Regions from separate parts of the Streptomyces sp. NPDC006283 genome, predicted to be linked through region 2. Evidence: riboswitches for the same ligand, from Rfam matches in the RefSeq annotation. Region 2 holds a riboswitch; each other region holds the start of a gene.
What was found. Region 2 has a riboswitch for thiamine pyrophosphate ahead of ABZ070_RS19465 (thiamine ABC transporter substrate-binding protein). Riboswitches for the same ligand answer to the same signal wherever they lie in the genome.

Region 1: linked by a shared signal. The riboswitch ahead of thiO (glycine oxidase ThiO) and the one ahead of ABZ070_RS19465 (thiamine ABC transporter substrate-binding protein) in region 2 are both predicted to bind thiamine pyrophosphate.
Region 3: linked by a shared signal. The riboswitch ahead of thiC (phosphomethylpyrimidine synthase ThiC) and the one ahead of ABZ070_RS19465 (thiamine ABC transporter substrate-binding protein) in region 2 are both predicted to bind thiamine pyrophosphate.

The regions. Positions count from the first base shown of each region.
Region 1 is NZ_JBEXRZ010000070.1:18,048-22,864, reverse strand. Features, by position in the region: gene ABZ070_RS16990 (Rv2175c family DNA-binding protein) at 1-161, opposite strand, end outside; gene ABZ070_RS16985 (FAD-dependent oxidoreductase) at 205-1,389, opposite strand; gene ABZ070_RS16980 (hypothetical protein) at 1,478-1,819, opposite strand; TPP riboswitch at 1,871-1,982, shown strand; gene thiO (glycine oxidase ThiO) at 1,980-3,146, shown strand; gene thiS (sulfur carrier protein ThiS) at 3,143-3,343, shown strand; gene ABZ070_RS16965 (thiazole synthase) at 3,350-4,144, shown strand; gene pknB (Stk1 family PASTA domain-containing Ser/Thr kinase) at 4,289-4,817, shown strand, end outside.
Region 2 is NZ_JBEXRZ010000087.1:16,216-21,032, reverse strand. Features, by position in the region: gene ABZ070_RS19470 (iron ABC transporter permease) at 1-1,301, opposite strand, end outside; gene ABZ070_RS19465 (thiamine ABC transporter substrate-binding protein) at 1,340-2,443, opposite strand; TPP riboswitch at 2,439-2,560, opposite strand; gene rlmN (23S rRNA (adenine(2503)-C(2))-methyltransferase RlmN) at 2,636-3,742, opposite strand; gene ABZ070_RS19455 (hypothetical protein) at 3,913-4,722, shown strand.
Region 3 is NZ_JBEXRZ010000013.1:60,457-65,273, reverse strand. Features, by position in the region: gene ABZ070_RS05150 (SsgA family sporulation/cell division regulator) at 57-491, shown strand; gene ABZ070_RS05145 (YibE/F family protein) at 517-1,896, opposite strand; TPP riboswitch at 1,916-2,049, shown strand; gene thiC (phosphomethylpyrimidine synthase ThiC) at 2,042-3,832, shown strand; gene ABZ070_RS05135 (PP2C family protein-serine/threonine phosphatase) at 4,020-4,817, opposite strand, start outside.

The DNA of each region.
Region 1 (4,817 bases), on a different contig from region 2:
ACCTGCAGCGCACGGTTCTCACCGCGGCGCACGGCGATCAGCTGGCCCTCCTTGACCAGCTGGCGCACACGCGTCACCTCGACATCGAGCATTTCCGCGATGTCGGGCAGGTAGAGCCAGGCGGGGACGAGAGCATCGATCTTTGCGTCAATCTCGGTCACAGGACAAGCCTGCCATCCGGGACCGACAGTCGGTAGCCGGGACCTACCGTGCCGCCGCCTTCAGAGGGACGGACGGGTCGGCGGCCCGCTCCCGATCCAGCGCCGCCCCCGCCAGGATCAGCCTGCGGCCCTGGGCCAGGTCACGGGCCCTGCCGACGGCGAGCAGCGCCACCAGCACCTCTCCGCGCAGCCACAGCACCGACCAGGTGTCCTCGTGGGGCCGGCCCCGCCACAGCAGGTCGTCGGCGGCGGCGTGGTGGCCCGCGTACTGGACGAACCGGCCGAACTGCTCCGACCAGAAGTACGGCACCGGGTCGTACACCTCGGCGGCCGGGCCGGGCTCCCCGGCCGCGTGCGTGACGATGTTCGCCGCGACGGTGCGCGGTCCCTGGAGCGCGTTGTCCCAGTGATGCACCAGCAGCCGCTCGCCGTAGCGGCCGGACGGGTAGGAGGCGCAGTCTCCGACGGCGTACACATCGGGCGCGGAGGCACGCAGGTGGCGGTCCGCGACGACCGAACCGTCCGGGCCGAGCTCGATGCCGGAGCCCTCGAGCAGGCCCGTGGCGGGCCGTGCCCCGATACCGACGACGACGGCGCCGGCGGGAATCCTGCGGCCCCCGGCCAGGACCACGGCGCCCGGCTCGACGGTGGCCACACGGGCGCCGGTGACGAGTTCCGCCCCGTACTGCCCGTACCAGGCGGCCATCGGGGCGGCGACCTCCGCGGGCATGGTGCCGGCGAGCGGGCGGTCGGCGGCCTCGACGACGGTGACGGCGCAGCCGGCCTGACGGGCCGCGGTCGCGAACTCCGCGCCGATCCAGCCCGCGCCGACCACGACGATGTCGTGCTGCTCGGTGAGCAGGGGCCGCAGCCGGGCGGCGTCGTCGAGGGTGCGCAGCAGATGGACGCCCGGTACGCCCCGGGTACCGGGCAGCGTGACGGGCTCCGCGCCGGTGGCGAGGACCAGGACGTCGTACGGGACGGGGCCGGCCGCGGTGTCCACCTCGTGCGCGCAAGTGCGCACGCCGGTGACCTCGACGCCCAGGCGCAGCTCGACGCCGAGGGCCTCGAAGTCGATGTCGAAGGCCGAGTCCTCCGCCTTGCCGAGCAGGATCGCCTTGGACAGCGGCGGCCGGTCGTACGGCTGGTGCGGCTCGGCGCCGATCACGGTGACCGGGCCGGTGAAGCCCTGCTCCCGGAGCGCGACCGCGGTCTGCACTCCCGCCATGCCCGCGCCGACGATCACCACGCGCCGCCGCGGCGCTGTCTGCTGCTGCCGTTCGTCCACCCGCACACCTTACGTACCTGACAGAGAGTCAGGAAGGCAGCTCCTCCACCACGCTCGTCCCGCTGCCCTCCTGGGACTCCCACTCCCAGGTCTCCTCCAGGCGCACACGGCCGTCCGGAAGGTCCACGACCGTGGAGACGCAGTGCCCCGAGGAGGTGGCGCCGTCCGTCTTCAACTGCACATAACGGAAGTCGAGACGGTCGCCCTCCCGGGTGCCCACGAGGTGTCCGCGGACCACGTCACCGCCCTCGTACTCGGCCCAGATCCGGCCCCGCTCCTCGTGGTACGTGAACCGGGTCCGGGTGCCGACCTGGCCCGGAGCCTGGTCGGCGACCGGTGAGAGAACGAGTCCGTCGAGCGTCCTGGCCACTGCTGCGGCTCCCTTACTGCGTGTCGGGGCGGGAGGTTAGGGTGGCCACCGTAAGGCACTCGCGGGAGCCCGGACGCACCGGGCTGAGAGGGAGGCTGGCGGCCTCCGACCGTACGAACCTGATCCGGGTCATGCCGGCGAAGGGAGGGGCTGGACGCCCATGTCTCGTACTCGACGCACCCCTGACGTCCTTGTCATAGGGGGCGGGATCATCGGTCTGGTCACGGCCTGGCGCGCAGCGCAGCGCGGGCTGAGCGTGACCGTCGCGGACCCCGAACCGGGCGGCGGGGCCGCTCAGGTCGCGGCCGGGATGCTGGCCGCCGTCACCGAACTCCACTACGGCGAGCAGACCCTGCTCGGGCTCAACCTCGAGTCCGCCCGCCGCTACCCGGCCTTCGTCGCGGAACTCGAGGAAGCGAGCGGCCGGCAGGTCGGGTACCGCTCCTGCGGCACGCTCGCCGTCGCCCTCGACGCCGACGACCGCGCGCATCTGCGCGAACTGCACGCCCTGCAGCACCGCTCGGGACTCGAGTCCGAGTGGCTCACGGGCCGTGAGTGCCGCCGCCTCGAGCCGATGCTGGCACCCGGCGTACGCGGCGGGCTGCGGGTGGACGGCGACCACCAGGTCGACCCGCGCCGGCTGACCGCCGCGCTCGTCGTCGCCTGCGAGCGGGCCGGTGTGGACTTCCGCCGCACCTGGGTGGAGCGGCTGGTGGTGGCCGCCGACCGGGCGGCCGGAGCCGTACTCGCCGACGGCGGCGAACTCGCCGCGGGGCAGGTCGTGTTGGCCGGGGGAAGCATGAGCGGACGGCTGGAGGGCGTACCGGCGGACGTACTTCCGCCCGTACGGCCGGTGAAGGGCCAGGTTCTGCGGCTGACCGTGCCACGCCCCTACGCGCCGTTCCTCTCGCGCACCGTACGGGCGGTGGTGCGCGGCAGCCATGTGTATTTGGTGCCACGCAAGGACGGCGAGCTGGTGGTCGGCGCGACCAGCGAAGAGCTCGGCTGGGACACGACGGTCACCGCGGGCGGGGTGTACGAACTGCTGCGCGACGCGCACGAGCTCGTGCCCGGCATCACGGAGCTGCCTCTCGTCGAGACGCAGGCCGGACTGCGGCCCGGCTCCCCCGACAACGCGCCCCTGCTGGGCTTCACCGAGCTGCCCGGCCTGCTGCTGGCCACCGGGCACTACCGCAACGGGGTGCTGCTGACACCTGTCACCGGCGACGCACTGGCGGGCGCGCTGGTGAGCGGCGAACTGCCCGAGGTGGCACGGCCCTTCTCCCCCCGCCGCTTCTCTTCCGTCCTCCAGGAGCAGCCCGCATGAACGTCTTTGTCAACGGCGAAGTCCGAGAGTTCGCCGACAGCACCACCCTGGACGCCGTCGTCGCCGCGCTCACCGCGGCGCCCTCCGGAGTCGCCGCGGCGCTCAACGAGACCGTCGTCCCGCGCAGCCGGTGGGCCGGCACCCCGCTCGGCGACGGCGACCGTGTCGAAGTTCTCACCGCAGTGCAGGGAGGCTGATCCGTCGTGGCCGACGACCGTTTCACCATCGGGGAGACCACGTTCGACTCCCGTCTGATCATGGGCACCGGCGGGGCGCCCAGCCTCGACGTCCTCGAACGCTCGCTCGTCGCGAGCGGCACGGAACTGACGACCGTCGCGATGCGGCGCCTCGATCCGACCGTTCAGGGTTCCGTCCTGTCCGTGCTGGACAAGCTCGGCATCCGGGTCCTGCCGAACACCGCCGGGTGTTTCACCGCCGGTGAGGCGGTCCTCACCGCGCGTCTCGCACGGGAGGCGCTGGGCACCGACTGGATCAAGCTCGAGGTCGTCGCGGACGAGCGGACGCTGCTGCCGGACGGCGTCGAGCTGCTGGACGCGGCGGAAACACTCGTCGACGACGGCTTCACCGTCCTGCCGTACACGAACGACGACCCGGTGCTGGCGCACAAGCTGGAGGACGTGGGCTGCGCCGCGATCATGCCGCTGGGCTCACCGATCGGCTCCGGGCTCGGCATCCGCAACCCCCACAACTTCCAGTTGATCGTCGAGCAGGCGGGCGTGCCGGTGATTCTGGACGCGGGCGCCGGCACGGCGTCGGACGCGGCGCTGGCGATGGAGCTGGGGTGCGCGGCTGTGATGCTGGCGTCGGCGGTGACGCGGGCGCAGGAGCCGGAGCTGATGGCGGAAGCGATGCGGCGGGGCGTGGAGGCCGGGCGGCTGGCGTTTTGTGCGGGACGGATTCCGCGGCGGCACTTCGCACAGGCGTCGTCGCCGGTCGAGGGTGTCGCGGCACTGGATCCCGAGCGGCCGGCGTTCTGAGGGGGCCGAGGGGGTGGCCTTGCGGGCCACCCTCCTGCGGCATGGGGGCCTGGGGGACGTCCGCGCGTCACAGCTCGGCTGCAGTCGTGGCCCGGCTCTGCCCGGCCCGTCGGCCCTGTCCGTCCCGGCTCGTAGAATCGGCGCGTGGATACGACCCTCCAGGACCCTCTCGTCGGGCAGCTGCTCGACGGCCGCTACCGCGTCGATGCGCGCATCGCCGTCGGCGGCATGGCCACGGTCTACCGGGCCGTCGACACCCGTCTCGACCGGGTCCTTGCCCTCAAGGTGATGCATCCGGACCTCGCCACGGACGCCTCGTTCGTGGAGCGCTTCATCCGCGAGGCGAAGTCCGTGGCGCGCCTGGCCCACCCCAATGTGGTGGGGGTCTTCGACCAGGGCGCCGAGGGCGCGTACGTCTATCTGGCGATGGAGTACGTCGAGGGCTGCACCCTCCGTGACGTGCTGCGCGAGCGCGGCGCGCTTCAGCCGCGTGCGGCGCTGGACATCCTGGAGCCCGTGCTGGCCGCCCTCGGCGCCGCGCACCGGGCCGGGTTCGTCCACCGGGACATGAAGCCGGAGAACGTGCTGATAGGGGACGACGGCCGGGTCAAGGTCGCCGACTTCGGTCTCGTGCGCGCTGTCGGTTCCGTCACGAACACGTCGGGCACCGTCC
Region 2 (4,817 bases):
CGGAGCCGTTCGTCCACGGCGCGCAGCACCGGCAGCATCGTCCGCACGACGAACGGCACACCGACCAGTGCCTGCGCGAGGGGCACGAGGATCCACGACGCCCGCAGGTCGAGCGGCGGCTCGTCGAGAGTGATCAGGAAGCCGAAGCCCACGGTCACGGCGGAGACGCCGAGCGGAAGCATCAGCAGGGCGTCGAAGCCGCGTACCAGCCTGCCCGCCTTCCGGGTGAGAGCGGCCGCGGCGAGACCACCCACGGCGACCGAGATCGCGGTGGCGGCCAGCGCGTACCCGAGGGAGTTCCACACGGCGTCGATCGGCGGCACGAGGAACGCGCCTCCGGAAGGGTCCACGGTGCCCAGTTCGCGGTAGTAGGCGAAGCCGTACCCGCCCGGAGTGTCGAAGGAGCGCTCGACGAGTACGGCGAGCGGAGTGAAGAGCAGTACGACGACGGTGGCCAGCACGGCACAGAGCAGCGCCCACTGCACCGCTCCGCGCGGCGGATGCGCGGTCCGGGCCGGGTCGACGAGCCGCAGGGAACTCTCGCGACGCCTGACGATCCAGGCGTGCACACCGAGGACCGCGCCGACCGCCGCGAACTGCAGCAGGGTCAGCACGGCCGCGGTCGGCAGGTCCAGGAACTCGGCGGTCTGCCGGTAGATCTCCACCTCGAGGGTGGAGAACGAAGGGCCGCCGAGGATCTGCACGACACCGAAGGAGGTGAACGTGAAGAGGAAGACCATCAGGGCGGCGGCCGCCAGCGAAGGTGTCAGCGCCGGCAGGGTCACCCGCCGCCAGGCGGCGAAACGCCCCGCGCCCAGCACCCGGGCCGCCTCCTCCTGGCGGGGATCGAGCTGGGACCACAGGCCGCCGACCGTGCGGACGACGACGGCGTAGTTGAAGAAGACGTGCGCGAGCAGGATCGCCCACACGGTGGTGTCCAGCCGGACGCCCCACATCTCGTCGAGGAGTCCGCCGCGCCCCAGCAGCGCGAGGAACGCCGTGCCGACGACGACCGTCGGCAGCACGAACGGCACGGTGACCGCCGCACGCAACAGCCGTTTGCCCGGGAATTGGAGGCGGGCGAACACATACGCACCGGGCAGCGCGATCAGCAGGGTCAGCGCGGTGGAGGCGAGCGCCTGCCAGGTGGTGAACCACAGGACGTCCCGGATGTCCGGACGCCCGAGCACGTCCGCGAAGCGGCCGAACTGCCACTGGCCGTCGAGGTGGAGGCCGCGGCCGACGATCGCGGTAACGGGATAGGCGAAGAAGACGGCGAAGAAGGCGACGGGCACGGCCATGAGGCCGAGCCGCGTCGCGTTCCCGCGCAGGGACTTCCTTACTTCACAACGAGCGAGGACCACGACCGGACCCACTGCTCACGGTTCTTCGCGATGGTGTCCGCGGCGACGGTCTCGGGCTGCTCGACGACCGCGCCGTGCTTCGTGAACAGCTCCGGCAGCTTCGCGTCCTCGATCACCGGGTTCACGAACATGTTGAGCGGCATGTCCTCCTGGAACTGCTTGCCGATCAGGAAGTCCAGCAGCGCCTTGCCGCCCGCCTGGTTCTTCGCGCCCTTGAGCAGACCGGCGAACTCGATCTGGCGGAAGCAGGTGCCCGTCGCGACACCGGTGGGCGCCTCGGCCGGCTGCGGATCGGAGTAGAGCACCTCGACCGGCGGGCTGGAGGCGTACGAGACGACGAGCGGCCGGTCGGCCTTCGCCTTCTTGCCGCCGGCGGAGCCGGAGAACTCCTCGTTGTAGGCCTGCTCCCAGCCGTCGACGACCTTGACGCCGTTGTCCTTGAGCTTCTTCCAGTAGCCCTGCCAGCCGGACTCGCCGTACTCGCCGACGCTGCCGAGCAGGAAGCCGAGGCCCGGCGAGGAAGTGGCGGCGTTCTCCACGACCAGCATGTTCTTGTACTGGGGCTTCGCGAGGTCCGCGAAGGTCTTCGGGGGCGCGAGCTTCCGGTCGGCGAAGAACTTCTTGTCGTAGTTGACGCAGATGTCGCCGGAGTCGACGGGCGTGACGCGGTGCTTGCCCGCGTCGAGCTGCACCTCGTCGGCCACCCGGTCGAGGCCCTTGGCCTCGTACGGCGTGAAGAGGTCGTTGTCGAGCGCGCGGGAGAGAAGGGTGTTGTCGACACCGAAGAAGACGTCGCCCTGGGGGGAACCCTTGGTGAGGATCTCCTTGTTGAGCGCGGCACCCGCGTCACCGCTCTTGAGCACCTTGACCGTGTAGCCGGTCTGCCGGGTGAACTCCTTCAGCACGGCGTCCGAAGCGGCGAACGAGTCGTGGCTGACGAGGGTGACGGTCTTGGACGCGCCCGCGGCGTCGGGCCCGGAGCCCTTGTCCTCGGACTTCTCACCGCAGGCGGAGAGGACGGAGATGCCGAGGGTACCCGCGAGTGCGGCGCCGACGGCACGCCGAAGATGGCTGTTCATGATGATGCTGACTCCCTACGCCGGTATGACCCGGATCAGGTCCGAGGGTCTGCGGCCCGTGGCCGTGAAGGCCTCGCCGCACTCTCAGCGCTCTGGTGCGCTCCCCTGTCGGAATGTTTCGTTGTTCATTTGTGCGAACGCACAGGGCACAGTATCAGCCATGGCCGACGGGCCGAGGCCCGTGGGCCCGGCTCAGCGCTCGGTCGCCGCCAGCTGTCCGCAGGCCCCGTCGATCTCCTGGCCACGGGTGTCCCGGACCGTGACCGGTACACCGTGGGCGGCGATCGCCTCGACGAACGCCTTCTCGTCCTCGGGGCGCGAGGCCGTCCATTTCGAGCCGGGCGTCGGATTGAGCGGGATCAGGTTCACGTGAACCCGCTTGCCCTTCAGCAGCCGGCCGAGCAGATCGCCGCGCCACGCCTGGTCGTTGATGTCGCGGATGAGCGCGTACTCGATGGAGATACGGCGGCCCGACTTCTCGGCGTACTCCCAGGCGGCGTCAAGGACCTCGCGGACCTTCCAGCGCGTGTTGACCGGGACCAGGGTGTCGCGCAGCTCGTCGTCCGGGGCATGCAGCGACACGGCGAGACGGCACTTGAAGCCCTCGTCGGCGAAGCGCAGCATCGCGGGCACGAGACCGACGGTCGAGACCGTGATGCCCCGCTGCGAGAGACCGAGCCCGTCGGGCTCCGGGTCCGTGAGACGACGGATGGCTCCGACGACCCGCCTGTAGTTGGCGAGCGGCTCACCCATGCCCATGAAGACGATGTTGGACAGCCGGGCGGGTCCCCCGGGGACCTCGCCGTCGCGCAGCGCGCGCATGCCGTCGACGATCTGGTGCACGATCTCCGCGGTCGACAGGTTCCGGTCGAGGCCGGCCTGCCCGGTGGCGCAGAAGGGGCAGTTCATCCCGCAGCCGGCCTGCGAGGAGATGCACATGGTGACCCGGTCCGGATAGCGCATCAGCACGGACTCGACCAGCGTGCCGTCGTGCAGGCGCCACAGGGTCTTGCGGGTCGTGTCGTCGTCGCACGAGATGTGCCGCACGACGGACATCAGGTCGGGCAGCAGCTCCGTGGCGAGCTTCTCGCGCGCCGCCGCGGGGATGTCGGTCCACTGGGCCGGGTCGTGGACGTACCGGGCGAAGTAGTGCTGGGACAGCTGCTTGGCGCGAAACGGCTTTTCGCCGATCGCGGCGACGGCGTCCTTGCGCTCGGCGGGCGTGAGGTCGGCGAGGTGCCGCGGGGGCTTCTTGGCTCCGCGGGGCGCGACGAAAGTGAGTTCTCCGGGCTTGGGCATGGTGCATCCAGTGTCGCAGACCCGGCCGGTTGCCCTTCCGCACGTGGGGCGGCGGGCGTCGGCCGCTGTATCTCGCGGGACGCGGGGGGGGCGGCCCGCTACGTCTCGCGGGGCCCGCCGGGCAGGGTCAGGCTGGGAAACGGGGCACTCACCTGCGGAAGGAGCCGTGTATGAACGCCCCGAGCGAGAGTGCGCTCCGAGGCCGGCCGGCCGGTGTGCTCGACTCCCCGGTCGTCGGGATGGCACCGTGGATCATCTTCTCCGTCCTGGTCGGTCCCGGGCGCTTCGAGGTCGCCGTAGGACTCGCGCTCGCGACGGCGCTCGTCGTCGTCGTCGCCGGCCGGATCGTCCGGCCGGGCGCCTCCCTCAAGATCCTCGAACTGTCCGACGTGGTGTTCTTCGGGCTGCTGGCCGTGATCGGCGCCGTCGCCTCGGACGGGACCTCCCGATGGCTCGAGACCTACGCGGGCGAGATCTCCAACCTGGCCCTGGCGGCGATCGCCTTCGGCTCCATGGCGGTGGGCGTACCGTTCACCATCCAGTACGCACGGGAGCGCGTCGACCGCGCGTACTGGAACACGCCGCAGTTCCTGTCCACCAACTACGCGATCACCGGCGCGTGGGGACTGGCGTTCCTCGTTGCCGCGATCGCCGGCGGCTACGGCGATCTCGTGCTGCACAACCCGAACAACCTGTGGACGGGCTGGATCATCCAGATCCTGGCCATCATCGCCGCGGTGCGCTTCACCGAGTGGTATCCGGAACGTGTGCGGGCGAAGGTGCGCGGGGGTCCACGCCGGTCGCTGAGCTCGTTGCTGCTGCCGATGGCGGGCCTGCTCGTTCCGCTCGGCGTCGCCGTTCTGATCTTCGACGACGCGGGCGTCTGGCTGGGTGTCGGTCTGATTGTCGTAGGTGTGGTCGCCACCAAGGCGCTCAGCAACAACGAGAAGCGTGACTCCGCCGGGCGCGCGACGAGGTGAGGCGCGGTACCAGGAGGGGCGAGGGACGCCGAGGGGGCCGCCGCTCACGGGCGGCGGCCCCCTCCCCGTACCTCGTACGTGCACCCGGAGCGTCC
Region 3 (4,817 bases), on a different contig from region 2:
TTTTCTTGCTTTGCCAGCACGGGTTCATTCATTGCTTCATTACTGCGGGGTATGTGATGCGCGAGTCGGTCCAGGCCGAGGTACTGATGAGCTTCCTCGTCTCCGAGGAGCTCTCCTTCCGGATTCCGGTGGAGCTGGGTTACGAGACCTGGGATCCGTACGCGGTGCGGATGACCTTTCACCTTCCCGGCGACGCACCTGTGACCTGGGCATTCGGGCGGGAGTTGCTGCTCGACGGGATCAACGGGCCGAGCGGGGACGGGGATGTGCACATCGCGCCCGTCGGTCCCGAAAGTCTGTCGGACGTTCGTATCCGGCTTCGGGTCGGCGCCGACTCGGCGTTGTTCCGCGCGGGCGCGGCACCGCTCGTGGCCTTCCTCGACCGTACGGACAAGCTGGTGCCGATCGGTCAGGAGCTCTCCTTGGGTGACTGCGAAGTGAGTCTGGAAGAGGCGCTCGGACGCATCCTGGCCGAGGAGAACGCCGGCTGACGCCCCATCGGTGCGGCTCGTGCACTCACTTCTTTCGCCGCCGCCCCCTGCCGCCCAGAATTGGTGACCCGGCCGGTTCCTCTGCGGGCTGCGGACGGTCGGCCGAGACCACCAGGGCGGCAAGGACGGTGGTCACCGGTACGGAGGCGACCAGGCCGATCGAGCCCACCAGGGTCCGTACGATCTCCTCCGCCACCAGTTCGCTGGTGGCCACGGCGCCCACGCCCGACTGCGCGATCGAGAAAAGCAGCAGCAGGGGCAACGCGGCGCCCGCGTAGGCGAGTACGAGCGTGTTGACGACCGAGGCGATGTGGTCGCGGCCGATGCGGATCGCGGCGCGGTAGAGGGCGCGCGGACCCATGCCCGGGTCGGCCTGATGCAGTTCCCAGACGGCCGAGGTCTGGGTCACCGTCACATCGTCGAGGACGCCGAGGGAGCCGATGATGACGCCGGCCAGCAGCAGACCGCTCATGTCGATGCCCGGGTACAGGCCGTGGATGAGGCCGGTGTTGTCGTCCGTGTTCCCGCTCAGGCTTGCCCAGCCGATGAACAGGGAACCCAGCAGCCCGATCAGCAGAAGCGAGATCAGGGTGCCGAGCACCGCGACCGAGGTGCGCGCCGTCACCCCATGGCACATGTACAACGCGATCAGCATGATGGCGCTCGCCCCGACCACCGCGACGATCAGCGGATCCGAGCCCTGCAGGATCGCCGGCAGGATGAACAGCGTCAGCACGGCGAACGAGACCGCCAGCGCGATCAGGGCCATCACTCCGCGCATCCGGCCCACGAGCACCACCGCGAGGGCGAAGATCCCCGCGAGCAGTGCCATGGGGAACTCACGGTCCACGTCCGTCACCGAGTACTGCAGATCGCGAGGAGCGTCGGGGGCGTACGCGACGACGACGCCCTGTCCCTCGCTCAACTGCCGTGGTGCGTCCGGCTGCACGATCTCGACGAAGGTCCGGCCCTTGTCCTTGCCGCTCGTGACCTCGACGGTCGCCCTGGCGCACCGGCCCTGCTGCGCGGCCACGGCCTCGCGTCCCTGGGGCGTGGAGGTGTCGCCGGTCGGTGGGACCTGTGCGGCGTTGACGTCCTTGCAGTCGACCTTCTCGACGCGCACCACCTTGCCCTGCTCGGTCTGCCGGTCGAAGCCGACGCCGGTGCGTTCGTGGCCGGGCGCGCCTCCCGGCCACAGCACCGCGAGCCCGACGAGGACGGCTGTCGCGAAGGGGATCAGTACGGCTGCGATGACCCTTCGTAGGTGCCGGGACACCGGGGCGGCGGGTCCGTGACTGTGCCCATGGCCGTGGGCCTGGCCGTGCGGTTCTGGGGACTGTGGCGATGAGGTCACGGGTCGATCATCGCAAGAAGCCGGGGGCCCTCTGTTCAGCGCGCCAGACATGACGCTAGCGTGGTGGCACCTTTGCACACGCGGGAGCTCGGAGCACCGGGCTGAGAGGGCGCTGACCTTCGTACATCCGTACGGGACCAGCTGCGCCGACCGCCGAACCTGTTACCGGGTAATGCCGGCGTAGGGAGTAGGTCTCATGACCGTATCGGACGCACGCACGCCTGCCTCGAACCAGAACGACGAGGCCGGGAAGTCCATCGGCTGGCACAAGGGATACGTCGAGGGATCGCGCCCCGACCTCCGCGTGCCGGTGCGCAAGGTGCATCTCACCAATGGCAAGGACGTCACGCTGTACGACACGTCCGGCCCGTATACCGACCCGAACGTCGACACCGACGTCCGCCGCGGGCTGCCGCCGCTACGGGAGAACTGGATCATCGGCCGCGGCGACACCGAGGAGTACGCGGGGCGGCCGGTCCGGCCGGAGGACGACGGGATCAAGCACACCTCGCCGCGCGGGGGGCTGCGCAACCTCGACGCCGTCTTCCCGGGACGCCCGCGCCAGCCCCGCCGTGGCCGCGACGGGCAGGCGGTGACACAGCTCGCGTACGCCCGCCGTGGCGAGATCACGCCGGAGATGGAGTACGTCGCCATCCGCGAGAACGTCTCCCCCGAAGTGGTGCGGGAGGAGATCGCGGCCGGCCGGGCCGTGCTGCCGGCGAACGTGAACCACCCGGAGATCGAGCCGATGATCATCGGTAAGCGTTTCCTGGTGAAGGTCAACGCGAACATCGGCAACTCCGCGGTCACGTCCTCCATCGAGGAGGAGGTCGAGAAGATGACCTGGGCGACCCGCTGGGGTGCCGACACGGTCATGGACCTCTCCACCGGCCGCAACATCCACACCACCCGCGAGTGGGTGCTGCGCAACTCCCCCGTCCCGATCGGCACGGTGCCGCTGTACCAGGCGCTGGAGAAGGTGGACGGCAAGGCCGAGGACCTGACCTGGGACGTCTACAAGGACACGGTCATCGAGCAGGCCGAGCAGGGCGTCGACTACATGACGGTCCACGCCGGAGTGCTGCTGCGCTATGTGCCGCTGACGGCCCGGCGCAAGACCGGCATCGTCTCGCGCGGCGGCTCGATCATGGCGGCCTGGTGCCTGGCGCACCACAAGGAGTCGTTCCTGTACGAGAACTTCGAGGAGCTCTGCGAGATCCTCGCCGCCTACGACGTGACGTACTCCCTCGGCGACGGGCTGCGCCCCGGTTCGATCGCGGATGCCAACGACGAGGCGCAGTTCGCCGAGTTGAGGACGCTCGGTGAGCTCAACACCATTGCCAAGCGCCACAACGTGCAGACGATGATCGAGGGCCCGGGCCATGTCCCGATGCACAAGATCAAGGAGAACATCGACCTCCAGCAGGAGATCTGCGAGGAGGCGCCGTTCTACACGCTCGGCCCCCTCACCACGGACGTGGCGCCCGCCTACGACCACATCACGTCAGGCATCGGGGCGGCCATGATCGCCTGGTGGGGTACCGCAATGCTCTGCTACGTCACGCCCAAGGAGCACTTGGGCCTGCCGGACCGTGACGACGTCAAGACCGGCGTCATCACGTACAAGATCGCCGCCCATGCCGCGGACCTCGCCAAGGGGCACCCGGGCGCCCAGGAGTGGGACGACGCGTTGTCGGACGCACGTTTCGAGTTCCGGTGGGAGGACCAATTCAATCTGGCCCTCGATCCGGACACGGCCAGGGAGTTCCACGACGAGACGCTGCCCGCAGAGCCGGCGAAGACCGCGCACTTCTGCTCGATGTGCGGTCCGAAGTTCTGCTCGATGAAGATCAGTAGAAGCATCACAGAGCAGTTCGCTCCCGATCGCGGTGTGGCCAGCGACGATGAGGTTCGAGCGGGCATGCTCGCCAAGTCGAAGGAGTTCGCGGAGGCGGGGCACCACGTCTACCTGCCTATTGCGGACTAATCTTCTGACGTCTCAGCGTCCCTCGGCATACGCGCCGGGGGACGCTGTCGTCTCTCACGAACCGCGCTGCGGCAGGACACGTCCTGGTGACACGGCCCGGGCGGCGACCTCTGCCTGGGCCACCGGTCACCGGCGCCGATCGACGCGTTCGCGGGACCGCTCCGTCAACGATGGGGCGGCTATCGGCTCACTCCAGGATGACGAGGTGGTCGGCGGCGCCCCCGCGCCACTCGATCAGGAAGAGGGTCGCGTCGTCGCTGGTGCTCCCGCCCCTTTCCTCCTTCAGGGCGTGGGAGAGCGAGCGCACCACCGCCCGTACTCCCTCCTCGGTCTGCTCGATGCGGTTGACCCAGTGGATGAGCTGTTCCTCGCCGAACTCCTCTTCCCCGGCTTCGTGCTCCTCGATCAGGCCGTCGGTGAAGCACAGCACCCGGTCGCCGCGGTGGAGCATTTGCTCGCTGACCTGGGGCTCTTCACCTCCGAAGCCGACCGGGAAGGTGGTGGGGCCGTCCAGCTGCCGCACGACCTGGTGGTTGCGGATCAGCAGCGGGGCGGGGTGGCCCGCGTTGACCCACTGCAGGTGGCCCGTTGCGATGTCCAGGCGCATCATCTGCGCGGTGACGAAGTGTTCGGGGCCGAACTGCTCGGCGATGGCCCGGTCCATGAACGCGTAGATCTCGGACAGGCCGATGCCGGCCCGTCTGGAGTGCCGGTAGGCGCCGATGGCGACGGTGGCCATCGTGGCGGCGTTGAGGCCGTGGCCCATCGCGTCGAGCACGGCCACGTGCAGGATGTCGTCGTTGAGCGCGTAGTCGAAGCTGTCGCCAGCGACGTTGTAGGCGGGTTCCAGGATCCCGGCCACCGCGACCTGGGGGACGGACATCGCCAGCGGCGGGAGCAGAGACCACTGGATCTCGGCGGCCACGCTCATGGGTTCGCGGCGCCGGGTGAGGAAAAACTGGTCGGTGTAGCTGTGCTTGGTTAC